One region of the Streptomyces sp. NPDC025784 genome, then DNA from elsewhere that is predicted to be linked to it. Evidence: riboswitches for the same ligand, from Rfam matches in the RefSeq annotation. Region 1 holds a riboswitch; the other holds the start of a gene.
The links. A riboswitch is a leader RNA that binds a small molecule or an ion and turns the genes downstream of it on or off. The one in region 1 is predicted to bind ZMP and ZTP.

Region 1 (14,071 bases):
CCGTGATCGGTGCGGGCGGCCTCGGTGACCGCGTCTACCAGGCCCTCGCCTCCGTCGACGTGGGCGCCGCGCTCGCCGCCGGCATCCCCATCGTGCTGCTCGCCGTCGTCCTGGACCGGGTCACCGCCGCCGCGGGGGAGCGGCTCGGCGAGTCGGAACGCGCCCTCGCGCCCTGGGCGTACGCCGTGGCCGCCGCCGTGGCCGTCGCGGTCGTCGGACGCCTCGCCGGCCGTCTCGACTGGCCCGGATCGTGGGTGGTGGGCATCGCCGAGCCCGTGAACCGGGTCGTCGACTGGATGACGAACCACCTCTACTCCGGCGTCCCCGTCATCGGGGGCACCGCCGACTGGGCGGGCCACTTCACGACCTGGGTCCTCGACCCGCTCCGGGACGGCCTGCTGTGGCTGCCCTGGTGGTCGGTCCTGCTGATCGTCGCCGCTCTGGCCTGGCTGATCGGCACCTGGCGCACCGCGCTCACCGCCGTCCTCGCCATGGCCGCGATCGGCGTGCTGGGCGTGTGGAAGCCGTCCCTGGACACGCTGTCTCAGGTCCTCGCGGCGGTCGCCGTGACCCTGGTGCTGGGCTTCGCCACCGGTATCGCGGCGGCGCGCAGCGAGCGCGTCGAGCGACTGCTGCGGCCCGTGCTGGACGTCTTCCAGACCATGCCGCAGTTCGTCTACCTGATCCCGGTGGTGGCGCTGTTCGGCGTGGGCCGCGCGCCCGCCGTCGCCGCGGCCGTCGTCTACGCCCTGCCCGCCGTGGTCCGCATCACCACCCAGGGGCTGCGCGCGGTGGACCCCGCCGCGCTGGAGTCGGCCCGCTCGATGGGCGCGACCAGCGGGCAGCAGTTGCGCCAGGTCCAACTGCCGCTGGCTCGGCCGGCCCTGCTGCTCGCCGTCAACCAGGGCGTCGTGCTCGTCCTCGCCGTGGTCATCATCGGCGGTCTCGTCGGCGGCGGAGCGCTCGGCTACGACGTCGTCTTCGGTCTGGCGCAGGGCGACCTGGCGACCGGACTGGTCGCCGGCGCCGCGATCGTCTGCCTCGGCCTGATGCTCGACCGGGTGACCCAGCCCACCGAACGCCGCGCGAAGAAGGGAGCGTGACATGCGACTTCGTACCACCGCCGTGGTGGCGGGCGGATCGGCGCTCCTGCTGCTGACCGGCTGCGGCGCCGCCGACATGACCAAGCAGGCCTCGCCGTTCGCGAACGCCCAGGGCGCGAAGACGGTCACCCTGTCCGTGCAGTCCTGGGTGGGCGCGCAGGCCAACGTGGCCGTCGCCCAGTACCTGCTGGAGCACGAGATGGGCTACCGCGTCGACACCGTCCAGGTCGACGAGGTGCCCGCCTGGGACGCGCTCAGCCAGGGCCGCGTCGACGCGATCCTGGAGGACTGGGGCCACCCCGACCAGGAGAAGCGGTACGTCGACGACAAGAAGACGATCACGAAGGGCGGGCAGCTCGGGGTGACCGGGCACATCGGCTGGTACGTCCCGACGTACTTCGCCGAGCAGCACCCGGACGTGACCGACTGGAAGAACCTCGACAAGTACGCCGACCAGTTGCGTACGGCCGAGAGCGGCGGCAAGGGCCAGCTCCTGGACGGCTCCCCGTCCTACGTCACCAACGACAAGGCGCTGGTGAACAATCTGAAGCTGAACTACCAGGTGGTGTTCGCGGGTTCCGAGGCGGCGCAGATCACCCAGATCAAGCAGTTCGCCAAGGAGAAGAAGCCCTTCCTCACCTACTGGTACTCCCCGCAGTGGCTCTTCGAGAAGGTCCCGATGACGGAGGTGAAGCTCCCCGCCTACAAGGAGGGCTGCGACGCCGACGCCGCGAAGGTCGCCTGCGCCTACCCGCACACCCCGCTGCAGAAGTACCTCAACACGGACTTCGCGAAGAGCGGCGGCAAGGCGGCGGACTTCCTGAAGAAGTTCAAGTGGACGACCGAGGACCAGAACGAGGTCTCCTTGATGATCGCCAACGACAAGCTGACGCCCGAGGAGGCGGCGAAGAAGTGGGTGGGCAGCCACGCGTCGACGTGGCGGGCGTGGCTGCCCTGACCCTGCCTGCTTCCGCAGGCCGCCCCGCCGGAGTCCCGCCGGCGGGGGTGCAGCTCACCGCCGGAGTCCCGCCGGCGGTGAGGGTCCTGCCTATCGCCGGAGTTCCGCGGCGATGTCCCCCAGGGCCTGAGCGGCTCGGCGCTGCAGCCCCGGCCCGAACGTGACGCGGGTGGCGCCCCGTTCGCCGAGCTCCGTGAGCTGCTCGTCGAGCGGGGCGTCGCCGGTCCTGGCGAACACGTTGACCGGCCCCTCGATCCCGGCGCGCAGCTGGGGGAGTACGTCGACAGGAGCGCCGATCGGGTACACGCAGTCGGCGCCGGCGGCGACGTACAGCGCGGCCCGCTCGATCGCCCGCTCCGGGTCGGGGTCCCCGCACGCGAACGTGTCGATCCGGGCGTTCACGAACAGCCGGTCGCCGGCGGCGGCCCGTACCTCGGCCAGCCAGTCGGCGTGCCGGGCGGGGTCCTTGAGGACGCCTCCCGCCGAGTCCTCCAGATTGCAGCCGACCGCACCCGTCCCCAGGAGCCGCTCCACCAGCTCCTTGGGCGGGAGCCCGTAGCCGTCCTCGACGTCCGCGGACACGGGCACGTCGACCGCGCGGACGATCCGCGCGACCGCCGCGAACATCTCCTCGGCGGGCGTCGCCCCGTCCTCGTACCCGAGGGAGGCGGCGACCCCGGCGCTGGGCGTGGCGAGCGCCGGGAACCCGGCGTCCACGAACACCCGCGCGCTGGCCGCGTCCCAGGGGCCCGGCAGTACCAGCGGGTCACCCGGCGGGCGGCCCCGGTGCAGTGCCCGGAACGTCCCGGCCCTGTCCGTGCTCTGACTCACCACGCGGTGGCGCCCGGTGCGATGCGCCGGGTCACCATCAGCCGGTTCCAGCTGTTGATGACGGTGATCAGTCCGATGAGATGCGCGAGCCCCGCCTCGTCGAAGTGCGCGGCGGCGCGCTCGTGGACCTCGTCCGGCACGAACCCGTCCGTCAGGACCGTGACCGCGTCGGTCAGCGCGAACGCCGCCCGTTCACGTTCGCTGAACGCCTCCTCGGCCTCCTCCCAGGCGTTGAGGAGCTGGATGCGGTCGTCGTCGACCCCGTGCTTGCGGGCGAGCTTCACGTGCATGTCGAGACAGAACGCGCAGTGGTTGAGCTGCGAGGCGCGGATCATGACCATCTCCGCGAGCGCCGGGTCCCCGAGGCCCTTCTTCGCGGCGGCGCTGAACGCCTGCATCGCGGTCCGCACCTCGGCGTCGAGGTGGCTCGTACGGGTGCTCCCCCCCGCGGCTGTCACTTGTACTGTCCCGCCCGGTAGTGTCCGGCCACCAGCCGGCAGGTCACGCCGAACCGGTTCCAGGCGTTGATCACCGTGATCGCGGCGATCAGCTGGGCCAGTTCGGTCTCCTCGAAGTGCTTCGCGGCCTGCTCGTACACCTCGTCGGGCACGAATCCGTCCGTCAGGACCGTGACCGCCTCGGTCAGTTCGAGCGCCGCGACCTCCTTCTGCGTGTAGAAGTGCTTCGACTCCTCCCACGCGCCGAGCTGGATGATCCGCTCCACGCTCTCACCCGCGGCGATCGCGTCCTTGGTGTGCATGTCCAGGCAGAAGGCGCAGTGGTTGAGCTGCGAGGCGCGGATCTTCACCAGCTCCAGGATCACGGGGTCCAGACCCTTCCGGGCCGCCGCGTCGAGCTTGATCATCGCCTTGTACACGTCGGGGGCGAGCTTGGCCCAGTCCAGGCGCGGGGCGTGCTCGGGAACGTACTCGGTGGTGCGGCCGGTGGTCGTGGTGTCGTCATGCGTCGTCATGTGTCCCGACACTACGGGCGGAGTAGCCCAGGAGTATGGTCCATTTCCATGGCAGAGTCATGGGCCACTTTGGGTGGCGAGGGATTCGACCTCCATGTCGAACCGACCGGGTCCGGGGTGCGCAAAGGGCTGACGGACGCGTTGCGCGAGGCCGTCCGCAGCGGCCGGCTCGCACCCGGCACCCGGCTCCCCTCCTCCCGGTCGCTCGCCGTCGACCTGGGCATCGCCCGCAACACGGTCGCCGACGCGTACGGCGACCTCGTCGCCGAGGGCTGGCTCACCGCACGCCAGGGTTCGGGCACCAGGGTGGCCGAACGGACGGTCGTACCGCCCGCCCCGGAGGCCGCGCCGCGCCGCCGCGAGCAGGGGCGCCCCGTCTACGACCTCGTCCCCGGCAGCCCGGACCTCGCCTCCTTCCCGCGCACCGCATGGCTCAGGGCGGCCCGCCGCGCGCTGACCGCCGCACCGCACGAGGCCCTCGGCTACGGCGATCCGCGCGGCCGCCCCGAACTGCGCACCGCCCTGTCCGGCTATCTCTCCCGCGCCCGCGGAGTGCGGGCCGATCCGGAGCGCATCGTGATCTGCTCCGGCTTCGCCGACGGCCTGACGCTGCTCGGCGCGTTCCTGCGGCAGCGCGGCGTGCGCTCCGTCGCCGTCGAGGCCCATGGGCTCGACCTGCACTGGAACCTTCTGCACCGTTCGGGTCTGCGGACCGTCCCCCTGCCCCTGGACGGACTCGGTGCCCGCACCGACGACCTGGCCGAGGCCGGAGCCGTCCTGCTCACGCCCGCGCACCAGTTCCCCATGGGGGTGCCGCTCCATCCGGACCGCCGTGCCGCCGTCGTGGACTGGGCCCGCCGCACCGGCGGCCTGATCCTGGAGGACGACTACGACGGCGAGTTCCGCTACGACCGCCAGCCCGTCGGCGCGCTCCAGGGACTGGACCCCCAGCACGTCGTCCACATGGGCACCGCGAGCAAGTCCCTGGCCCCCGCGCTGCGTCTGGGCTGGCTGGTCCTGCCGCCGTCGCTCGCGCCCGAGGTCACCGCGTTCAAGGGCGGCGGGGGTTGGTCGACCGGGACGCTGGACCAGCTCACCCTCGCGGAGTTCCTCACCTCCGGCGCCTACGACCGGCACGTCCGGGCGGCCCGGCTGCGCTACCGGCGACGCCGCGACGCACTGGTCGCGGCCCTCGCCGATCGCGCCCCGTCGGTCCACGCCACCGGGATCGCGGCCGGCCTGCACGCCGTCCTCAGGCTTCCCGCGGGCACCGAACAGTCGGTGGTCCGGGCGGCGGCCTGGCAGGGGCTGGCCGTCCACGGCCTGACGCGCTACCGCCACCCCGACGCCGTCACGGAACCGCAGGACGCGCTGGTGGTGGGGTACGGGACACCGCCGGACCACGCGTGGTCGGGGGCGCTCGACGCGCTGTGCCGGGCGCTGCCCTGACCTGGATCCCGGCTCCGGCTCCCGTTTCCCTTTCCCCGGCTCGCGCCCCCGGCTTCCGGTCGCCGCGGAGCCCGAGTGGACTGTCGCGCTCTCTGCTGCGAGGCCTTGCCGACGGGAGCCCGGAGCGGCTACGGGGATTCCTGCACCGGGGCCTCGCCGAAGCGGGCCAGCGCCAGCGCGCCCGCGACCGCGACCGCGAAGCCGAGGACAGCCAGCCAGGCCAGCCCCTCCCGCGTGCGGTCGCCCAGCCACACCACGCCCACCAGGGCGGGCCCGATCGTCTCCCCGATCACCAGTCCGGCGGTCGCGGTCGTCACGGAGCCGCGCTGAAGGGCCGAGGTGAGCAGCAGGAACGCCGCGCCGCCGCCGATGAGCAGCGCGTACGTCGCCGGATCGGCCAGCAGCGCACCGGGGTCGAGGTCGTCGATGAGCCGCACCGACACCTCGACCACACCGAAGCCGAAGCCGGCGCCGAGGCCGAGGACGAGCGGGCGCCCCCGCTCGGGCAGCCGCCCGCTCACGAGGCCCAGCAGCAGCACCCCGACGGCCGTGCCCAGCATCGCGTACGGCAGGGCCGTCGGCCCCGGGCGGTCGCCCTCGGTGCCGGACGCCAGCCCCAGCATCGCGAGCCCCGCGCACACCAGTCCCACCGCGCCCCACTCGACCCGGCTCAGCCGCACCCGCAGCAGCTGTGAGGCCACGACCGCCGTCACGGCGAGGCTCGCGGCGAGTGCCGCCCCCACCGCGTAGATGGGAATCGACCGCAGAGCGGCGATCTGGAGCAGGAACCCGACCCCGTCGAGCGCGAGCCCGGCCAGATAGCGCCATTGCCGCAGCGCGCGCAGCAACAGCGCCGCGTCCCCGCCCGGCCCGGTGCCGGCCGCCGCGCGCGCCGCCATCGCCTGGAGCACCGTCGCGGTACCGAAGCAGACCGACGCACCAAGCGCGCACACCATTCCAAAGAGCACGAAGCGACTGTAGGGGAGCCCGCATCGCAGGGGGCCGTCGCACGCACGTCCTGTGGTGCTCTCTACTCTGATCGCCGAACGTCCAAGAAGAAGCACAAACGAAGCAAAGTCGAACCGAACGAAACAACGGGGGAACGGACATGGCGGACACACGTCGTCAACTGCGCTCGGGCACCGTCGTGCTCGGCGGCATGGGACTCCTCGCCGCCGCACTCACGGCCTGCTCCTCGGAGCCGGACAAGCGCTGCGTCGACCGCGACAGCTACAACCTCGCCAAGGGCTACCGGGTCGTCGCCGACAAGAACTGCAAGTCCACCAAGGTGTCCGTCAACGGCAGTTGGTACTACGGCGGCAAGAAGAAGAGCGGCTGGGTCGACGGCGGCTCCTTCGTCAAGCCCGGCAAGGGTTCCGGCGGCTCCGGCGGCAGCCACAGCGGCGTCGACCGCGGCGGCTTCGGCAGCGGCAAGGGCAGCTCCGGCGGCTGAGCCGGAGAGACGTCCCGTGGAACGCCGCACCATCGCACCCCGCCCCGACTGGCAGCGGACCGTCGAGGAACAGGGCTTGATCTATCCGCTCACCCGCCACCCCGACGAATCCCTGCGCCCCTACTGGGACGAGAGCGCGTACTACGTCTTCTCGCTCCCCGAGGTCGAGGCGCTGGAGGAGGTCGTGGACGAACTGCACCGCATGTGCCTGGCCGCGGCCGAGCACATCGTCCGCACGGACCGCTTCGCCGACCTCGGCATCACCGACCCGAACGTCGTGCGGGCCGTCGCCGAGGCCTGGCGGCGGCGCGCCGAACTCCCCTCCGTCTACGGCCGCTTCGATCTGCGCTACGACGGCACGGGCCCCGCCAAGCTGCTGGAGTACAACGCCGACACGCCGACCTCCCTCGTCGAGGCCGCGAGCCCGCAGTGGTTCTGGATGGAGGACCGCTTCCCCGGCGCCGACCAGTGGAACTCCCTGCACGAACGCCTCGTCGCCGCCTGGAAGAAGCAGGCCCCCCTCCTGCCGCCGGGCAGCCCGCTGCACTTCGCGCACTCCTCCGCCGACGAACTCGGCGAGGACCTGATGACGGTCGCCTACCTCAAGGAGACCGCCGAGCAGGCGGGCCTCGACACCGACTGGATCTCCATGGAGGAGATCGGCTGGGATCCCCTCTCCGGCCGCTTCGTCGACAACTCGCTCCGCTTCATCCGCAGCTGCTTCAAGCTCTATCCATGGGAGTGGCTCACCGCCGACCGCTTCGCCGGACACGTCCTGGACACCCTCGACAACGGCGGCGGCACGGGGACCACGCTGTGGATCGAGCCGGCCTGGAAGATGCTCCTCTCCAACAAGGCCCTCCTCGCGATCCTCTGGGAGCTCTACCCGGACCACCCGAACCTCCTCCCCTCCTACCTCGACGGCCCGCGTGAACTGGCCGCCGACCGCGGCTACGTGGCCAAGCCGCTGCTCGGCCGCGAGGGCGCCGGGGTCACCGTGCACGAACCGGGCGAGGCTCCGGCCGTACGGACCGACGAGCCCTGCGTCTACCAGGAGCTGGCCCCCCTCCCGTCCTTCGACGGCAACCGCGTCGTCCTGGGCGCCTGGGTCGTCGAGGACGAGTCGGCGGGCCTCGGCATCCGTGAGTCGTCCGGCCTGGTCACGGACGAGTACGCCCGCTTCCTGCCGCACGTGATCCTCTGACGGCCCGGCGCGCGCGGACCCCGGCCCCCGGGCGCCCGGCGACACGGGGGGCCGGGGGCCGGATCCCGTGACGCGTCGGGCACCCGCGCGCCCCGCACCCGGCACCGCGCCTCGGTGCCCCCCGGACGGCCCTGCCCCGGGACCCGGGGCATCCCGGAGACGGCGCCGGATGCCGCCGGCTCCCGCCCCTAGGCCCCCAGCACCTCGCGGAGCCGGCCGAGCCCCCAGTCGAGGTCCTCCTCGGAGATGACCAGCGGCGGGGCGATCCGGATCGTGACGCCGTGGGTGTCCTTCACCAGGACGCCGCGGTCCACCAGTTTCTCGGAGATCTCCCGGCCCGTGCCGTACGCCGGGGCGATGTCGACGCCCGCCCACAGCCCGCGCCCGCGGACCTGCGTGACATGACCGGACTCCTTCAACCGGCCCAGCTCCTGGTGCAGATGCGCACCCAGCTCGGCCGCCCGCCGCTGGTACTCGCCCGACCGCAGCATCGCGATCACCTCCAACGCCACCGCGCAGGCCAGCGGATTGCCCCCGAACGTCGAACCGTGCTCCCCGGGCCGGAACACCCCCAGCACGTCGGCGCCCGCCACCACCGCCGACACGGGGACGACCCCGCCCCCGAGCGCCTTGCCCAGCACGTACACGTCCGGCACGACCCCCTCGTGCTCGCACGCGAACGTCCTCCCCGTGCGGCCGAGACCCGACTGGATCTCGTCCGCGACGAACAGCACGTTCCGCTCGCGCGTCAGTTCCCGCACCCCCGGCAGATAGCCCGGGGGCGGCACCAGCACCCCCGCCTCGCCCTGGATCGGCTCCAGCAGCACGGCGACCGTGTTCTCCGTCAGCGCCGCCCGCATCGCGGTCAGGTCCCCGTACGGCACGATCTCGAAGCCCGGCGTGTACGGCCCGAAGTCCGCCCGCGCCTCAGGGTCCGTGGAGAAGCTGATCAGCGTGGTCGTACGGCCGTGGAAGTTGTTCCCCGCGACGACGATCTTCGCCCTCTCCGCGGGCACTCCCTTCACGCGGTACCCCCACTTCCGGGCCGTCTTCACCGCCGTCTCCACCGCCTCCGCGCCCGTGTTCATCGGCAGCACCATCTCCATGCCGCACAGCGCCGCCAGCTCCCGGCAGAAGTCCGCGAACCGGTCGTGGTGGAACGCCCGCGACGTCAGCGTCACCCGCTCCAGCTGCGCCTTCGCCGCCTCGATCAGCCGCCGGTTGCCGTGCCCGAAGTTCAGCGCCGAGTATCCGGCCAGCATGTCGAGGTAACGGCGCCCCTCGACGTCCGTCATCCAGGCCCCGTCCGCCGTCGCCACGACGACCGGCAGCGGGTGGTAGTTGTGCGCGCTGTGCGCGTCGGCCGAGGCGATGAACACCTTCGTCGTCTCCGTAGCGGTCACGCGATCTCCGTTTCTTGGCGTGCGGCACGGGGCGACGCGCGTGCCCGCGCACGGGGCGGCACGTGCCACCCGGACCGGGCGGCTCGCGCTCCCGGACCATGGGCGGATACGTGCTCCCGGGCGGGGGACGGCGTGTCCTCCCGGGCGGGGAGTGGCGCCCGCCGACGGTGGGCCCCGGCCCCCTTCCTACCGTCGCTCGCATGGTGGACCGGGGAACCCGCAGATCCGGCGCGCCCGGTAGGCTGACCGGCGGGGCCGTGACTGGCGCGCTGGGATGGGACCGACCATCGGGGAGCGGCCCCTCGAACTGTGTGCCGTGCGCCTGGGCCGACCCGTGAACGCTGAACACCACGTCCGGAGGCCGTCATGCCAGAGCCCCTTTCCACCGAGTCCACCGCGTTCCGCAGTGCCCTGGACGTGATCCGGGCCGTGGAGCCCCGTGTCGCCGACGCCATCGGCCAGGAGGTCGCCGACCAGCGCGACATGCTCAAGCTGATCGCGTCGGAGAACTACGCCTCCCCGGCCACGCTCCTCGCCATGGGCAACTGGTTCAGCGACAAGTACGCCGAGGGGACCGTCGGCCGTCGCTTCTACGCCGGCTGCCGCAACGTCGACACCGTCGAGGCCCTCGCCGCCGAGCACGCCCGCGAGCTCTTCGGCGCCGAGCACGCCTACGCCCAGCCGCACTCCGGCATCGACGCCAACCTCGTGGCCTTCTGGGCCGTCCTCGCCGCCCGTGTCGAGGCCCCTGCCCTGGAACGCGCCGGCGTCCGCAACGTCAACGACCTCACCGAGGCCGACTGGGCCGAACTGCGCCACGCCTTCGGTAACCAGCGCATGCTCGGCATGTCCCTCGACGCCGGCGGCCACCTCACCCACGGCTTCCGCCCGAACATCTCCGGCAAGATGTTCGACCAGCGCTCCTACGGCACCGACCCCGCCACCGGCCTCATCGACTACGAGGCCCTGCGCACCTCCGCCCGCGAGTTCAAGCCGCTCATCCTCGTCGCCGGCTACTCCGCCTACCCCCGCCTGGTGAACTTCCGGATCATGCGCGAGATCGCCGACGAGGTCGGCGCCACGCTCATGGTCGACATGGCCCACTTCGCGGGCCTCGTCGCCGGCAAGGTGCTCACCGGAGACTTCGACCCCGTCCCGCACGCCCAGATCGTGACCACCACCACGCACAAGTCGCTGCGCGGCCCGCGTGGCGGCATGGTGCTGTGCGACGAGACCCTCGCCGAGCAGGTCGACCGCGGCTGCCCGATGGTCCTCGGCGGCCCCCTCCCGCACGTCATGGCGGCCAAGGCCGTCGCGCTCGCCGAGGCCCGCCGCCCCGAGTTCCGCGACTACGCACAGGCCGTCGTCGACAACTCCCGTGCCCTCGCCGAAGGCCTGATGCGCCGCGGCGCAACGCTGGTCACCGGCGGCACCGACAACCATCTCAACCTGATCGACGTCGCCTCCTCCTACGGCCTCACCGGCCGTCAGGCCGAGTCCGCCCTGCTCGACTCGGGCATCGTCACCAACCGCAACGCCATTCCCGCCGACCCCAACGGCGCCTGGTACACCTCCGGCATCCGTATCGGCACGCCCGCGCTGACCACCCGTGGTCTGGGGACGGCCGAGATGGACGAGATCGCGGGCCTGATCGACCGCGTCCTGACGTCCGCCGAGCCCGGCACCACGGCCAAGGGCAGCCCGTCCAAGGCCCAGCACGTCCTGGACGCGAAGATCTCCGACGAGATCGCCCACCGCGCCACCGACCTGCTCGCCGGTTTCCCGCTCTACCCGGAGATCGACCTCGGCTGACGCGCCTCGCGCGGGCTACAGATCGATCAGCTCCTGTCGTGGTTCCCGCGGCGGTCCGGCAGTCTCACGCCGGGCCGCCGCGCGGCGTATCAGGACGGAGCCCCCCGCGCCGAGGACCAGCCCCGCCGCCAGCCCGGGTACCGCCCACCTCACGCTGTCCGCCGCGTCCGGCTCCGCCACGCGCCCCGAGGTGCTTCCCGAGCCGAACAGGTCCCCCTCCTCGTCCAGTTGGTCGAACACCGAGCGCGGCGCCCGGTGCCAGCGGATGTCGTCGTCCCGGACGTCGGGGGAAGGATCCGTCCGCACCCATGGAGTGCCGTCCGCGGCGACGAACACCTGGTCCTGACGCTCGATGGCGACATCGCCACCCGGTGCCCTGCCGGTCTGCGGCCAGCCCCCCACTCCTGTGAGCCCCCAGATCACGGTGGCCCGCACTGGGGGGAAACGGCCCTCCACCCATGCCTCGGGAACCCGCTCCGTCCCCGTGTACCGCGGGGAGAGCAGCCGCCACAGCCGTACGAAGTCCCGTTCCCCGGAGTGCAACGAGGTCGCCCGTCCCGTGTCACCGGCGACGACCAGCGCCAGGTCGGGAGAGTCGGCCTTCGCCCGCGCCGAGCCGCGCGCCGAATCGTGTGCCGCATCCCGTGCGGCGGCCCGAGCGCCCGGAGAGCCGAGCGCGGCCGACGCCACGACGACCAGCAACAGAAGCCACACCCGCCTCCCCCCGGTCCCCGCCCGCGTCCCACCGGACCAGAGCCTTGCGCCGGCCCTCGCTCGCGTCCCACCGGACCGCAGCCTCGTGCTTTCGGTCCCCGCCCGCGTCCCGCCGCTCCACGACGCAGCCCCGCCGGTCCACGGCCCGCTTCCGTCGACCAGCGACCCCGTCGCGCCGAGCCGCGGCGCCATCCCGCCGGCCGACGGCCTCGTCCGGGCCGGCCGGCGCTCCGACCGGGCGAGGCGCCGTCTCCTCGTGCCGGGTCGCCGCCCCCGCCGGGCGGCCCGGGACCCCTCCTGACCGATCCGGAATCTCATCCGTCCCCCTCTTCCCCATGCGTCCCCCTCACCGGTGTGCCCGCCTCCCCGCGGCTCCTCACATGTCCCGCAACTCCTGGTGAGGTTCACCCCTGCGAGGCCGCCACATCCGGGCCAGCAGCGCCCCGGCCGCCGCTCCGGGCAGAGCCCACCACCAGTCGGTGCCGTCGTCGGTGCCGTCGTCGGAGGCGGCCGCGGCCGGCCTCGTCGTCGTCCCCGCGCGGACCTCCCCGGCCGGGGTCGGCGTCGCCGCGCCGGCGGAGTCGTCCGCCGACTCCCACGCGCCCGGCGGGATTCCCGCCGCCCCCGCGGGCGACGGCTTGCCCAGGACGCCGAGCTTCTTGAACAGCGCCCGCACCTGGGCGGGGTGCGCGGCCCGGTGCCAATAGCCGTTCATGCTGCGGATGTCGGTGGCCGTGTGTATCCAGACCTCCTTGCCGCGCGACGAGTCCGGATAGACGCGGTCGACCCGCCACGGCGACACGTCGTGCGCCAGCCAGGTGACATTGAGCTGACGCCCGCTCGCCGCGCTCAGGCCGGGCGGCTCCTCACGGTCACCCGCGTCGGGCTCTCCCAGCAGGCGCATCAACTCCCCGTACTCCTCGTCCGAGTGGTACAGCGAGGCGGTCTGCGCGCTCTCCGGCGAGACCACCAGCACGCTCGTCGGCCCACCGGCCGTCGCCGAGGGCGCCGCGACCAGCACCACCGCGAGAGCCGCGGCCAACGCCCCCGTCACCGAAAGCAGTTCACGAAGCCTGCGCATCCGGACCCCCAACCAGCCGGTCGCCGCGCGTGCGGCCCGCCCGCACGCGATGTCTCACTCCTGGTACACCGCTCGACCCTCCGGGGTTCCCACTCGGCACCGACGGATTCGCGCGCTGCCTCACCAGTAGGAAACACGTGCTATTTCAGCGACTTGGCGATCGCCACCGCCCGCTCCTTCGACGCCACGCCCTCCAGACGCAGGGTCACCTCACCGCCGGAGTGCAGCCACAGCAGCGTGGGCCCCGCGGTCCGTACGGAGCGGGTGAAGCGCTCGCCGTCGTCGTCGACCAGCCAGAAACTCAGCAGATGCGGCTTCGCGAACCACAGGGCCTGGCGGCCGTAGTCCTCGGGGGCGCCGAGCGCCACCCATTCCGGGGGCTCACGCACCGTCTTGGAGAAGCCGATGTCCAGCTGTGCGGGGTACTCGTCCAGCCGCACCGTACGCCTGTGCTCCTGCCAGCACAGGCTCATCAGCAGGCGCCCCTTCGGCTCACGCGTCACCGTCACCGCGTCGGGCGCGCCGAGGGCACCGGGCACGAGCGGGGCGAAGCCGGCCCGCCGTCCGGCCTGTGCCAGGGTCAGCGAAGGCCCGCACCCCGGCACCCGCGCACCGGGCGAGGGCACCGCCGACGGGTCGTACCGCACCCCGACCCCGCCGAAGCCGAACCAGTCGACGACCGCGGCGCGCACCGGAGGCGTGAGCACAAGAACCGTGAGCAGTCCGCACAGACCCGCCGTCAGCCCGCGCCGGCGCGCCCGCGCCCAGCGCAGCACCGTCCGCATCCGGTCGCGGACGCCCGGCGGCTCGGCCACCGGGACCGGGATGTGCTCGGCGAGCATCTGCTCCAGCACCCGCTCGACCATCGACTCGCCGTCGGCCGCATCCGGCCGGTCCAGCGAACGCCCGAGCGCCCGGAGCTCCTCCGGCAGCCGCGAGACGTCCTCGCGGCCCCGCCGCCTCCGGTCGTCGCGGGACCCGCCCTCACCGCTCCGCTCACTCATGCCCTTCACCCCCTTCCCGGTCCAGGGCCCCGAAGTCCGGCAGCAGCCGGCTCAGCTTGCGCAGGGCGCGGTTGAGCCGTGACTTC
Region 2 (14,071 bases), on a different contig from region 1:
TCGCATCAGCTCCGCCCAGGCATGCGCGATGCGATCAGGTCCCCAGCCCTTGGACGTCGGCTTGCCGGAGAAGCCGTAGCCCGGCATGGACGGGATCACCACGTGGAAGGCGTCCTCGGCCCTGCCGCCGTGCGCGGTGGGGTTGGTGAGCGGCTCGATGATCTTCAGCTGCTCGATGATCGACCCCGGCCAGCCGTGCGTGACGATCAGCGGCATGGCGTTCTTGTGCTTGGAGCGGACGTGTATGAAGTGGATGTCCAGGCCGTCGATCTCGGTGATGAACTGAGGCCACGAGTTGAGCCTCGCTTCCACGTCACGCCAGTCGTACTCCGTGGCCCAGTAGCGGGCGAGTTTCTGCATCGTTGCCAGTTGTGGGCCCTGCGACTGATCGCTGACCGTTTCCTTCTCCGGCCAGCGTGCTGCCTCGATCCGCCGGCGAAGGTCGGTGAGGTCCCTTTGGGGGAAGTGGACGCGGAAGGGGCGGATGCGCCGGTCAGCGTGTGAACCGTAGGAGGTGGCACTCTCGGCAGCCGCGGCCGGCCTGGCCGAGAACAGGCTCGTGGAACCTCCGAGCGCTGCTGCTGCGGCAGCTGCAGCAGCCGAGGTGGAAAGAAAAGCCCGGCGGGAGTGGGGCGGAACGGTGTCAGACATGACGATCTCCTGAGTCGAGTAGCTGTGTAGGGATGCTTTGGAGGGCAGTCGTTCTCGTTGGACTGCGCGGTGAACGGCTGAAGGACCATCCAGAGCAGGGGCGCCGCATCCAGATCTAGTGACTGGTGGTAATCGCCCAGTCCCCTTTTGTGCGCGTAGGCGTCTGCTGTGTCTGTTTAGTGAGTGTTTGTCGAGCTTGTGGAGCTTCGACATTGAAGCTACGGGGGATTTAGCTCGTGCACAAGTGAAGATGGCAAGTGGAACATGTGGCAAAGGGAACAATGTCGGAGCATCCGCCGCAGGCCCCCGACCGCACGAGAAGGCTCGCCAGCCGGACGCGGTCGGATCCGTGGATCGGGATCCGCCCCGGCGCCGCCGTGCCAGGGCTAGAAGCGCGGGCTCCTCCGCGACCGGGGGATTGTCGTCCTCGACAACGAGGCAAGGACGAAGTGGACGCTGCCATGGTTGACCCAGACGATCAGTGTCCGGCGAGACAGTGCCTGGTGGTTACTGACTCGCTGCTTGCGCGCCACCGGGGTGATCTCGCCGCTGGCTGGCACCCGCACTTCCGACTCGACCGCGGTTCCTTGCGACGGCAGAAGAGGCGGTTGGACGCCCCCGATGGACAACTCCGGTTCTGTGACGTCCTGTTCAGGAGGCTCGCGACTGCCGCGAACGGGAGAGTGCCGGATGCGGGCGCTGGTGGTTGTAGGCGTGCTCCCAGCCGTCGATCGCTTCCTGGACCTGCGGCCAGCGACTCGAACGGCATCACGTACGACTGCGATGGTCCGGGAGGTGCGTGCTGACGCTGGCAGCTGAAGTTCTGATGCCTCGAGGATGGTCGAACCACCTGTCGAGGACAGATTAGGGCCGATGAGGTGGGCACCATATGCCACGCGGTGGACAACAGCCTTTGGATCGCCGACCTCGGCGGCGGCACGGCCGTCCTGGCCGGCTGGGTGACGAGCCAGGGAAACGCCAGAGCTGCCCGAATACAGACGAGTTCGACTGCGGACGCTGAGCGAAGGCAGCAGCTTGGTGACAGTCGCCGCACGGCCTTCCTTGACCTGGTCGAGCACACGCATCGCATGGGAGAGCTCTACCTTTGATCTTGGCCAGTGCTCCGGCGTTTACGCCGGGGGGTGAAGGTCATCTCAGAGCTGCTCTGACCCGCAGGTGAGCACGGGTCCGCAGTGTTCACCTCAGCCCGCCACGTGGGGCGCTTCTGGTTCTCGATGTACTGCTTCACGACGGTCAGGGGCGCCCCGCCGCAGCTTCCGGCGAAGTACGAGCCCGACCAGAAGTGTCCGTCCCACAGGTACCGGCGGATGTGGCTGTCGCTTTCCTTGCGGATCAGCAGGGCGGAGACGCCCTTGAGACGGCAATCCAACGGCAGGGGAGAGAAGCGGCCGAGGCCAAGCCGGCAGCCTGCCCGGGCGCGATTGCCGCTCGTGAGAAGAGCCTCTCCGCGGGATTCAGAAACCGTGCGAAAAGAATGTTGAATGGTCCTGGTACAGATCAACTGCTCTCCTGCTCGTCCGAGCATGAGGGCCCCCGAGGAGGCTTCCACCCTCCGCCGCGGCTGCTACCTGACGTCCCTGTCAGTCGGATGATGTGCTGCCCCGTGCTGTCGCGACGTACGCGCTCACCAGGATCAGTACGCAGCCCGCCAGTTGCAGGAAAGTGGGGCGCTCGCCCAGTACGACCACGCCCAGCGCCACCGCGCCGACCGGGGTGAGGAGCAGCAGGACCGCACCGACATGACTGGCCAGCCGGGCTGAAGCAGTCGCGACCAGCAGCCAGCCCACGACCTGGCTGCACCCGGCCACTGCCAGCAGCCAGCCGAGGACCTTCCACCCGGGGGCCGGGTCGAACCCGTACCGGACCAGACCCGCAGCGAGGGAAACCATCGCCGCCGACGCGACGACCACCGTGTACACCTGCCGTACGGGCCCGGAATGGCCCCCACGGCGCAGCAGGTACAGGAAGCCCGAGTAGCACACCGCCGCCAGTACTGCGTGGACCGTGCCCAGGGACGGATCGGAGCCGACCCTCCCACCGTGCTCAAGAACCCCGCCCGTCAACACCACACCTGCCAGCAGCACCGGCAGGCACGCCAGGAATCGGCGGGGTACCGGTTCCCGGTCGATCGCCCAGGCCAGCAGCGGCACCAGCACGACCTGCACGTTCACCAGCACCGTGGACAGGCCCGCCCCGACCTCGCCGATCGCCTGCGTCCAGAGCAGCATGTCACCGGCGAACAGCGCTCCCGCGAACAGCGCGAGCGGGTACCGGTGCCGGGGGACGGTACCGACACGGCGGCGTTCCGCAGCAGCGAGCGCGAGCAGCGCCGGAAGGGCCAGAGCACACCGGTAGAACGACGCGGTGCCCGGTGAGGTGTGCGCCAGCTCGAGGAGCACGGCGGACGCCGACACCGCGACAGCCCCGATCGCCATGCTCCACGCCGGATACCGTGCCACCCGCGAGCCGTCGGCCCGGTCGGTGTTCCTGGACGTGGCGGTGGACACCTGCGGGCTGCCGGTCGCACGGGGCACGATGGATCACTCCTCCGATGTCCGGCGGCAGCACGCCGGATCTCGCGTGCGCTGCATGCGACGAGTACCCGGGAGAGGCCGTTTCCCACGGGCCGAACCGCTCAGGCAGGTCCCGCCATTGCGGCGCCGTCCGCACCCGGTACAACACGCCGTTGACCACCCAGCGACAGCCACGCGTGCCACCACGAGGGAGGAACCGCAGTGGCTCGGTGGATCAGGAGCGGGTGGACGCGGATTTCAGGGCTCGGCGCTGCTGTTCCTCGTGCAGCTCGCGTTGTCCTTCGACCTCCCGGTCCGCTACGAGGCAACCGTTCTCGTCGCAGCCATCAACGAATGGCTGTGACCAGGGCCTTCAAGACTCATATGGGCCGACCCGGAAGTACATACTCCTGTGCGCTCGGGGACGGTCACCGCGCCCGTGCGCGGCATCGGAGCGGTCAGCAGGTGCCATCCGCTTCGCCAGCTCCCGCAGCGTCTCGAGGCCGGCCAGCACCTCCGAGCGATTGTCCGACCTCTTCATCCACGCCGGCAGTCGAGCGAACATCGACATCGTCGGCCGCACGCCGCCGCGCTCTCGCAATCGCGCCCCGACGTAGGCAGACAGCTCGTCGACGTGCTCCTCGTTGTAGGCCCACAAGACGTGACCGGTGCAACGTGGGTGTGGCTGTGGCGCAGTTCGTTGCTGGTGTGCTCGCCCACGCTCCACGGCGATCCGCAGCGCGTCGAAGGCCGCGTTGCGGTCCTCCGCCGCCTGAGGGGCGGCCACCGGCCGGGCCGTGCCGCCGGGTGGGGGCGACGGTGTGCGGTGCGGGAAGGAGGCCGGAGGGCAACTGGTGCTGCGCGCCGCTGGTGCGGGGGCGTTCCGCCGACCGATGTCAGCGACAAGGCACAGTCCTCGTCCTTCCCGTCGGTAGGGGGTGTTCCGCCGAGTACCAGCGGCGGCTACACGTGTACGACAGATACCCCAGAGGCGGGAATGCAGATCACTCCACGACAGGCGGCAGCACCTCGTAGCCGGTCGGCGCGAGTTTCATCACCACATGCTCCAACCCTCCAGGCTGTACCGCCAAACGGACGTCCCCCTCGGCAGACGTGCACTCCATCACCAGAACGCGATAGTGCAGTCGGTTCCTCTCCCGTCCCTCGGGCCTTCGGATCCGCAGGATCCGCGCGTCCGCCGGCAGCATTGGCTCGCCGGCACGCGAACGGCGAGGCTCCCACGACCAGCACCCCGGCTCGATCACAAAGAAGCCTCGTGCCCAGCGATCGGCTCCGGCCGGGCAGATGGCGCAGGACACTGTGACGCGTCGACCATCGGTGAAGCGGGCTGTCAACCCGTCTTGCCGTCTGTTGGCATACAAGGCGACCGCTACGGCACCGAGAAGGGCACACATGAAGAACGGCAGGACATTTGGCATGCGCGCATTCAACCAGTGGGTACTGGCGACGGTCTGACGAGCCAAACCTCCGTACGCCGTGTTCAGCTCAGGTATCACCGCTCCAAGGCCACCAAGTGGCGGATCCCGCTCGTGAGTGGGAGAGCCTTCCGCGTTCCTCGCTGCGGCGCCGTTGGCCAGGTCAGCCGGAGCCATCGGCGAAGCTGCGGAGCACTGATTCCGCCCCGTGAGCGAGCGACACTGGCTCACGCTGTCGGACAGGTGGCGTCACCGTCCGCCGCTGCCGGCGTCGTCTCCTCGGCTTTGGTGTCGGCGCGGGTGATCGGTCCGGTCGGCCATGCGGCTGTCACCGCGGCGACGGCGACGATGGTGCCTGCCATGACGAAAGCCCAGGGCACGCCGCCCGGCTCGTCCACAAGGGTGCCCGCCAGCGCTCCTCCGACCGAGTTGGCGGCGACGGGGACGGTGGCGATCCAGGTGTGTGCCTCTGTGAGCATGTCCGTGGGCGTCATCCGGCCCACGAGGGAGATGTAGACCGTGAGACAGGGAGCTATGACGCCGCCGCCGAGCACGAGTGCGACGCCCAGCGCCGCCGGGCCCGGTACGACGGCGAGTACCGCGAGGCTGAGAGCGACGCAGCCGAGCAGCCAGGCCAGTTGCCGGTGAAGGGGCGAGCGCGGCGGCCAGGCTCCGTACCAGAGACCGCCCACAGCGGAACCCAGGCCCCACACCGCGAGCAGCAGACCGGCCAGCCCCGCGGAGTCGCGGCCGGAGTACTCGGCGGCGTAGGCGGGTACCGCCACGCTGACGGCGCCGAACCCCGCCCCCAGCGCGCCGACACAGCCCAGCAGAACGGTGAAGCCGGGCACCCGCAGAGGACCCAGTCCGCTTGTCCTGACGCGGGAGGCATGCGGCCGCTGGGCGCGCATCGCGGCGCCGAATGCCACCAGGGTGGTTCCGGCCAGTGTGACCCCGGCGGCTGCGATGATCGCGGCAGCCGGGGTGGCGATCACCCCGAAGACACCCACCAGCAGGGGACCGATGACGAAGACGACCTCGTACAACGCGGTGTCCGCGGCCAGCACGGTCCCACGCATTCGTGCCCAGCCGGTCCTGGGGCCGGTCAGCCGGTTGCATGCGCCGCGGATGACCGCGGTGAGAGGCGGATAGGTCGCGCCGACGGCGGCGGCCGTCGTGCAGATCAGAGGCAGCGCGCCGGCGCCCTGGGCAGTGACCACCAGCCCGGCCAGGGCCATCGCATGGGCAACGGCGGTGCCCAGGAGAACCGGGGAAGGGCCCAGCCGGTCGGCGATCCGCCCGATCACCGGGCTGATCGATACCCCGGCCAGGGCATACACACCGACCGCGAGACTGGCGTACGCATAGCGGCCGGTCGCCCTCTCGACGAGCAACAGCAGGGCAAGCGGTGTCATGCCGCTGCCGAGTCGTGCGACAACCCCCGTCACGAGCAGGGACGTGAGTCCGGGGATCTTTCGGACCTCGGCGTATCGACCCAACGCGGTCACCCAGAACTCCTTCGTGTTGGCTGTCTGCGGTCTCACAGAGGTGCCGAGCGGCGTAGGTTGTGCGCCGCAGCGCTCTGTACTCCTTCGACGCGTCGTCAGAGTTGAGGCAGTACGCGGTCGAAGAACACGCGGTCGGTCTCGAAGACGGGCTGAAGTCGGGAGAACTCCTGAGGTGTGACCCAGCGGGCGTCGCTCACCTCACCCGGATGCAGAACGACCTCGCCTTCCTCAGCCTCCGCCGTCCACCAGTGCAGTCGGAACGTGCCGTCCTCGGTCTGCGACTCCCAGACCTTGGCCACGGGCGAGACTCTCAGCCCGACTTCCTCGTGCACCTCCCGGACCAGGGCTTCCGCCTGCGTCTCACCCGGTTCGAGTGTGCCGCTCAGGGGCGCCCAGTATCCTGACAGCCTGGCCAGCGGACCCCGCTGGATGACGAGCACTCGCTCTTCGCGTCGCACCACCGCGACGATCGCTTCTCGCTGATCCATCATGCTCCTCCTTCGGCGGTTTGCCGAGCGTAGAAGACGGTGAGCGCATCGTGGGGGGGGTGCTCACGTCATGGGTACGGAGGTAATCCGCTCCGTGCCGTGCCGCCTACGACTCCGTCGCCACAGTCGCCGGACTGACCCCAGGAATACTGGTTCCGGTGAGGGCGCGAAGGGCCCTGGAGCGATGACCAGCCGTTCCCGGCAGATGCCGGCCGTGTCCGGCGCGGCCAGACGCTCGGCGACGAACTCCCCGATTTTCCTGCCCACTTCGGTGGCATCGGTCAACGCTGCGGTGGCCGGTGCACGCCGCTGCACGGAGTGCCCGACGTTCAGCCGACAACCATAGTCCGTGAGTTCCTCGTACGAGCCGGGATCGGGAAGGCCCTGGATGTCGTTCAGGTACGGGGCTCCTACGAGCGGCGGCGAAGCGCTGGAACTCAGGAAGGAACGAGTCGGCCGGCACTGGCACACTCTCGGCGACCACCTGCTCCATGACGCCGGCGAGCCGTCTGATTTCCTCAGCCGCGCCCACTTTCTGGGCTCCCAGGTGGCTCGATGCAGGACCCAGTTCGATGATGTCGGCCCTCTTCGACCGCAGCCGCCGGGCGCGCCCCACCGCTCCTTCAGCAGCCAGATACCTGCCACCGCCTGGGAACGAGTCGGCTGTCATGTCGACGGCCCCGACCAGCAGTGGCCGGCCCATGGCCATGGGCGAGGAATCCAGGTGCTGAGTCATGACGGTGCCTCCCGGGTCGATCCCAAGAAGCCCAGGCGCGCGGCACACGTCCATGTGACGAAGCCGCTCCCCGATGGTTGCGCCCATCTCGACACGCCAGTCACGGCTCGATCGCAACCTTATCCGAGTCACGAATTGACCGGTAGTGGCTCAGGAGCAGACCCCCCCTTGCGCAGGGGAGGCACAATCGCCCCGGTCGGGTGCCAGCGGATATTCCTTGTCCGTCCCGGTAAGGACGACGCAGATCGCGAAACCGTGCGTGGGCTGAACCTGAACTGTCGGGTGCGATGGTGAGTGCCGAGGATCCCGGACGTGCCCGCTGCAATACGTGGATCTTCTGGATATCTCAGTACGGGGGCCTGTGGTGTTGTGGCTGGTGGCCAGCAGGGCACGCGGCCATTTGGTCGATCTTGGATTCGGCCCCGGTGAGGCTGACGCGAAGCCCTTCGATCTCGCCGAGCCCGCCTTCCGGCTCGGCCTCGGCGATACGGTCCAGGACGTTGTCGCGGATCTCTACGAGTCGGCTGCACTGGGCCGGGTCCGGCCACAGGAGGGAGTACTAGGCACGGCGGCCGGTCATCTTCGGGCTTTCGTAGTTCCCTCCGGACAGCTCGACGAGTCGCCGGCAACGGCCAGTCGACCTTCCGTAAAGGCTTCACAGGAAGGGCAGGTGTGCTGTGGCGCAGAGCAGGGACCACGTCCGCCAGGTTGCGCGTGTGCAGCAGGCAGGGCCTCGCGCAGCACGAACTGAGCCCGCCGGCGCGAGCGAGCCCGTGCTGATCGAGGTTGTGCCGGGCATCGTCCATCACACGCGCGACGCCATGCGGAAGGCCGCGGTGGAGGCCGCCTGCGGCTCGGCGCCGAGGGCGCAGCGACCGGTGTCCCCATGACCACCAGCGGGCGCGCCGTGCGCGGGCGGGAGGGCCGAGACGAGAACTCTCAGCAGATCGGGGCCCTGCGGCAAGCCCGCAACCCGCACCCCGTCCCGCGCACAGCCTCCCGCGCCGCCGCACGGCCTCACGCCCGTGCACGGCCTCACGCCGGCAGGCAGCGGCGCGTCCGCCAACGGATCGTCAGGCGAAACCGCGACGTCCGGACGTGATCAGGCAGGAGAAGACCGATCGATGCCTTCGGGCGCCGACACGGGCTTCAGAAGTCGTCCGCCCCGTTGCGGAGTTCGGGAGTCCAGTAGCCGGTGAGTGCCTTCGCCGGGTCGGCGGCGATGCCCTCACTGCCGGGCGCGCTGACGGCGATGACCGTCGAGTCGCCCTCCAGCGTGACGGAGAACGCCGACACGGGCTCGTTGTCCTCGTCCACACCGCCGTCCGACACCTTCAGCAGGGCGTAGGCCGGGGCCCCTGCCGAGATCACGACAGGTGCGGCCGGCTTGCTCTTTGCGACGGCCGGGACATCCTGCTTGTGGCTCTCCAGGAGTTGGACGTGCGGGAAGCCCGCCAGGCGGCACGAGTACCCGGAGGTGTTCTTCGCCGTGAGAACGAGATGGGTGTACGGCGGACCGTCCTGAGTGGCGGCAGTGATGGTGACGTCCCCGGCCGTGCACACCGGGGTGGAGCCGGCAGCCTGCCTGCCGGTCGAGCCCGCGGAGTCCGCAGACCCCGAAGAGTCCGAAGACGCCGAAGAGCCCTGCGACCCGGTCGAACCGGCCGAGTCGGTCGTCTCCGCCGTTTCCGACGCGCCGTCGGTCTTGCCGGCCGCCGCCGATTCGCTCGCCGAGGAGGACGCCGAGGAAGACGCGTTGCTGTCCTCGCCACCCTGGCAGGCGGTGAGGGAGAGAGCGAGTGCCGCGCCGGCAACAGCGAGCAGGGCGGGACGGCGCATGAGCGTGTTCATGAAAGGTTCCCCGATGAATTGGTGCGGAGCCGCGGGCCGGTTGCCGGCGGCCATGGTGGTCTGGTCGGTAGACCGCGGTTCTGAGCTGCCCTCGCCCGTCCGGTAGCCGGACCGCAGGGTGTGCGCGAACCCGTGCCTTCAGTCGATCACCGCGCGCCGTCGTCTCCCAGGCAGTTCACCCGGCAGAACTGCCGACTGTCATACTTCTGCCGGTGGCTCGCGCTGGGAGAGCCGGACGAACGGGGACTTCAACAGTGCGCGGTGCCACGCCTGTCGGCAGTGACTTCGGGCACCGACTGCGCCAGCTGCGGACGCGCGCCGGACTCAGCCAGGAGGCACTCGCCCACGCGGCCGAGGTCAGCGTCAGAGCACTGGCGGACATGGAACGCGGGCGCACCCGGGGACCTCAGCGCCGTACCGTTCAGGCTCTGGCCGAAGCGCTGGGACTGGAAGGCGACGAGGCAGTGCGCCTTGAGCGGTCCGCCGCCCTGGGCCGACCGCGCCCCCGCACCGCGGACGGCCCCGCCGCGTCCGCCACGTTGGCCCTCCCGCGCGACATAGGGGACTTCACCGCACGAGCCCCGGCACTCGCCCGGCTGCTGGAACTGGCCCATGACGCCGAGCGCGGCAGGACGGCGGTCACCGTCGTCACCGGCCAGCCGGGGCTGGGCAAGACCGCGTTCGCCGTACACGCCGCGCATCACCTCGCTCCGCACTTCCCCGACGGGCAGTTCGCCCTGGACCTGCGCGGTATGGACCCCGAGCCGACCCCGCCCCGGGACGCGCTGTCCCGGCTGCTCGGCGCGATGGGCATCGCCGACGCCGCGATACCGGCCGACACCGACGACCGCGCGGGCCTGTGGCGATCCCTGGTCAGCGACCGGCGCGTGCTCCTGCTGCTCGACAACGCCGCCGACGAAGCCCAGGTCCGCCCCCTGCTGCCCGCTGCCGGACCGTCCCTGACACTCGTCACCAGCCGCCACTCCCTGGCGGGCCTGGAGTCCGTCCACCGCAGCGATCTCGCGCTGCTGAGACGCGAAGAGGCGGTGGAACTCCTCACCCGCATCCTGGGCCCGGAACGCGTGCAGGCCGAGGCACAGGCGGCACGGGACCTCGCGGACCTGTGCGGACACCTCCCACTGGCCGTGCGGATCGCCGGCCAACGGCTGCTGAGCCGACCCCACGAACGGCTGAGCAAACTCGCCACCCGCCTCGCCGCCGAAGGACGGCGCCTCGACGGCCTGCAGGCCGGCAACCTGCGCGTGCGCGCCGCCTTCGCGCTCTCCTACCGGCAACTCGCCCCAGAACCAAAGACCTTCCTGCGCCGGGCCGCACTGGCCGCCGGCGCGGACTTCAGCCCCGAAACCGGCGCGCTCCTGGCCGGACTGTCCTACGACGAGGCGTTCGCCTGCGCCGAGGAGCTGACCGACGCCGGACTGCTGCAGAGCGATGCCGACGCCGAGCGGTACAGCTTCCACGATCTGCTCAGGCTCTACGCAGCCGAGCTGACCGAGACGGAGGACGGCCCCGGCGACCGCGACGCCGCGCTCGACCGCACCGCTCGCTGGATGCTGCGCCGGGCCACCGCCGCCGCACTGCACTTCGAGGCCGACCCGGTCCTGGCCGCACCGCACCGCGACCCGGACCCGGACACGGCGCCCGTCGGCAGGGACGAGGCGCGGGCCTGGCTGGAGGCCGAGCGTGCCCAGTGGCTCGACGCACTGCGCCGAGCCCACGCGTCGGGCCGGCACCGAGAGGTCCTGGACACGGCAGAGGCCATGCACTGGTTCTCCGACGTCACCCAGCACTGGGAGCAATGGGTCGAGGTGTTCGCGTGCGCCGCGGAATCCGCGCGCTCGCTGGGCAGCAGACAGGAAGAGGCAGTCCACCTCAACTACCTCGCCTGGTCCTACAACCTCTGCGTCCACGACCCCGACGCCGCCCTGACCTCGGCCGATGCCGCGCTCACAGCGGCCCGCGAGTGCGGGGACGGCCTGCAGGAGGGCTGGGCACTCGGCTACGGCGCGGGCGCGCTCCACCGCCTGGGCCGGACCGAGGAGGCCCACGGGCGGCTGCGGAAGTCGGCCCGGTGCCTCGCCGCACAGGACTCCCCGCAGGCCCGGCTGGCCGAACTGACCATCCTCAACACCCTGGGCACGCTGTTGCGGCAGACGGGCCGGCCGGCAGAGGCCCTCGACATCCACCGCCGCAGCGAGCAGATCTGCCGGGCGGGGATCCCGGGCCGTACGGACGAGCTGATCGCCCTCTACCACGCGGTCGCCCGGCAGCAGATCGGCAATGACCTCGCGGCCCTGGAGCGCTGGCACGAGGCCGAACCGCCGTTGCGGCAAGCACTCGCCGACTTCGAGGCCGCCGAGATGCCGGCCTGGGTGGAACAGGCCCGGCTCGACCTGGGACGGGCACTCGCTGCCGTGGGACACCCCGAGGCACGGCAGACACTCCTCGCCGCCCGCGACGCCCTCGCCGCGTTGAAGAGCCCGCGTCAGGTCGAGGCCGCCGCCGCTCTCGCCGCCCTGGATCAGATCACCACCGTCGGGTGAGGCCAGCGCCCGCGCATCCATGCCAGCTGTTCTTGATGGTCCGACCTGGTTGCGGTCGGTGATGGTCTCGGGCCGCCTGACCGTTTCTCCCACGTCGTAGCGGGTGGCGGGATGCCGGTTCTTCGTGCCGGAGGTCTGGCGGGGCGGGGTCGGTTGAGTTTCGGCGCACGGGCCGGGCAGGGAAGGTTGGGGCGTACTCGAGCGGGGGTGAGCCAGCCGGGCTCGGTCGGCTTCTCTCAGGGCCGACGGAGGGCTGCGGCCAGTGGCCGGGCGAGGCGGAGCATTCTCCGACCGTCGGCCTCAAGGAGCGAAGGGGGCGGGGCGCTGCCGGGTGAGCTGCGTCGGATTGCGGAGCAGGCGCTTGACGGGCAGGGCCGCACCGGCCAGGCCTCGGCCCGTACGGCGCCTCCTCGCGGCGGTCAGGCGGCCGGTGCATGTCCAGGCACTGGGGGCGAGCGCCGGCGATCAGCCCGGCAAGGGTCGACAAGGACAAGTAGCCCGGCCCACCGGAACGTTACGGGACCGGGCTACGCGCGAGGACCCAAGACCGGGCGGGGATCAGGCTCTCTAGCTCGCGCACTTGTCGGGGGTGCTGTGCGCGCTGCCCCTTCAACGAAGCCTGCAGCCGACGGACACGCCACACCGTCCCGTTCAGGCTCTGGCGTGGCGGTCGCTCTTGTCAAAGCTGGGTCTGGTCGTCCGTCTGTCGGCCGCATGGTCAGTTCGAGGGTGTCGGCGCTGGTTCCTCCTCCGCAGCTCGGCGAGTCGGCAACGAAATGGGCACGGCCGTCCAGTTCAACAGCGCCGACCCCGTGACGACTGCCCGGCAGCGCCGTGACGGCACGCCAGCGGTCGGTGCGGGGGTAGTAGACGGTGACGTCGTCGAAGGTGTCGGTGCTGCTGCCGGGCCTGCATTCGCCGCCCGCTTACACGATGCGTCCGTTCAAGGCGACCGCTGCTCCGGCAGAGCGGGCGGTGGGCAAGGGTGCAACCTGTGTCCACTGCCGACGGTGGATGTCATACACGTCGTGGCGGGCGAGGTTGTCGCCCACGTCCTCCACGCGGCCGCCGACGACATGGACGCGGTCACCGAGAGCGGCGACGCCGGCATGATCCCGGCTCTCGGCCGGCAAGGGCTGGGCTGCGACGTAGGCGTTGCGCTGGGGGTCGAAGACGTGATGGGTGCGCACCGTCCCGAACCTCAGCGAGAAGGGCGAGCCCTCCGGGGAGACGACGCGACGTGAGTCCCGCCCTCCGAGCAGATACAGGCGCCCGCAGACGGCTGCCACTCCGATCGATCCGAGCGCCACCGGCATGTCCGGCAGACGGTCCCAGCGGTCCCCGCATGGGTCGTAGACGCGTCCGGCTGCGGGTCCATGTGCACCGCGCCGGTGAACCCGCCGAACGCGTACAGCCGTCCGCCGAGCGCGGTGGAGATCAGCGAGAGCGCCGTGCCGCTGCCGGTTGCCTGAACGGGGCGGGCGGGTCGCGCGCTCCTCGGTGACGCGCAGACGACCTGCCTCGGCAACGCGTTGGACGTACGAGGACAGGTGAGCGAAAGCTGCTGCGGCTGCGGGCGAAGCGGCATCGCTGGACGGGGCTCGGCGTACTTGAGGCTTCGAGGACCACTTCATCGACAACGCATCGTGGAGGACATCGGCGAAGGCACCGACGGGTGGACCTTCGAGTGGCCCCCGCCGTTCGTCACCTGCACCGCCGGACCATCCGCGGGCACACGGTCTCCGCCTGCGGTACCGGCGAGACCCCATGTGCCCCCGGGCGCAGCAACAGCGGGCGCCCGTCACCAACCTGCACGGTCGGAGTCCCTGCCGTGGGCGGCAGAGGGCCCAGGTCAGTGGCCGCGGACGTGCCAGGTACCGGGTTCTGGGTGCCACACCAGGTGAACGCGCCCTTGATCAGGCCTTCGGAGCGTCAGTTCATCCATGTCCAGCGCCGACAAGGCCCGCAGCGCCTCATCGGAGGCGTTCGACCAGAGGAAGAGTGAGATGCCGGCATCCGGGTCCTGGACGACGGCAAGGCCCGCGTCGGCGTCGACGACGGGCGGGGAAGACGGTGTGCCTTCGTCGTTGGTGTCGTTGCTGGATGCGCGGTTTCGGCGTACCAGGCGCCGGATCCACTGCCGGCCCTGTCCGTAGGCGTCGTCGGCGATCTTGGACACGAGCGCCTGAACGAACGGCACGAGAGCGGTGGTGACCACGGCCGTCACGATCACTTCGACAAGGCCCGGCCCGGCCGGCACACCTCCTTCGTATGTGCGGGGCCTCAAGGCCTCGGCTCGTGCGCGC

Region 2: it holds a riboswitch for ZMP and ZTP, as region 1 does, so the genes downstream of both, ACZ4IF_RS41105 (dihydropteroate synthase) here and ACZ4IF_RS29435 (glycine hydroxymethyltransferase) in region 1, are expected to answer to the same signal.

What each region holds. Positions count from the first base shown of each region.
Region 1 covers NZ_JBVHMN010000014.1:246,711-260,781, reverse strand. The annotation lists gene ACZ4IF_RS29485 (ABC transporter permease) at 1-1,103, shown strand, start outside; gene ACZ4IF_RS29480 (ABC transporter substrate-binding protein) at 1,105-2,061, shown strand; gene ACZ4IF_RS29475 (isocitrate lyase/PEP mutase family protein) at 2,152-2,892, opposite strand; gene ACZ4IF_RS29470 (carboxymuconolactone decarboxylase family protein) at 2,889-3,290, opposite strand; gene ACZ4IF_RS29465 (carboxymuconolactone decarboxylase family protein) at 3,347-3,865, opposite strand; gene pdxR (MocR-like pyridoxine biosynthesis transcription factor PdxR) at 3,914-5,314, shown strand; gene ACZ4IF_RS29455 (DMT family protein) at 5,443-6,270, opposite strand; gene ACZ4IF_RS29450 (hypothetical protein) at 6,423-6,767, shown strand; gene ACZ4IF_RS29445 (glutathionylspermidine synthase family protein) at 6,784-7,971, shown strand; gene rocD (ornithine--oxo-acid transaminase) at 8,160-9,374, opposite strand; ZMP/ZTP riboswitch at 9,622-9,709, shown strand; gene ACZ4IF_RS29435 (glycine hydroxymethyltransferase) at 9,741-11,186, shown strand; gene ACZ4IF_RS29430 (hypothetical protein) at 11,202-11,900, opposite strand; gene ACZ4IF_RS29425 (hypothetical protein) at 12,277-12,981, opposite strand; gene ACZ4IF_RS29420 (hypothetical protein) at 13,122-13,985, opposite strand; gene ACZ4IF_RS29415 (RNA polymerase sigma factor) at 13,978-14,071, opposite strand, start outside.
Region 2 covers NZ_JBVHMN010000028.1:45,628-59,698, reverse strand. The annotation lists gene ACZ4IF_RS41145 (epoxide hydrolase family protein) at 1-486, opposite strand, end outside; gene ACZ4IF_RS41140 (hypothetical protein) at 1,303-1,383, opposite strand; partial or broken gene ACZ4IF_RS41135 (transposase) at 1,874-2,029, opposite strand; gene ACZ4IF_RS41130 (DMT family transporter) at 2,253-3,206, opposite strand; partial or broken gene ACZ4IF_RS41125 (transposase) at 3,283-3,408, opposite strand; gene ACZ4IF_RS41120 (hypothetical protein) at 4,190-4,624, opposite strand; gene ACZ4IF_RS41115 (MFS transporter) at 4,849-6,129, opposite strand; gene ACZ4IF_RS41110 (NUDIX domain-containing protein) at 6,225-6,617, opposite strand; gene ACZ4IF_RS41105 (dihydropteroate synthase) at 6,724-7,287, opposite strand; ZMP/ZTP riboswitch at 7,376-7,467, opposite strand; gene ACZ4IF_RS41100 (DUF4232 domain-containing protein) at 8,503-9,204, opposite strand; gene ACZ4IF_RS41095 (ATP-binding protein) at 9,459-11,765, shown strand; partial or broken gene ACZ4IF_RS41090 (NF041680 family putative transposase) at 11,802-12,046, opposite strand; gene ACZ4IF_RS41085 (Kelch repeat-containing protein) at 12,692-13,081, opposite strand; gene ACZ4IF_RS41080 (tetratricopeptide repeat protein) at 13,618-14,071, opposite strand, start outside.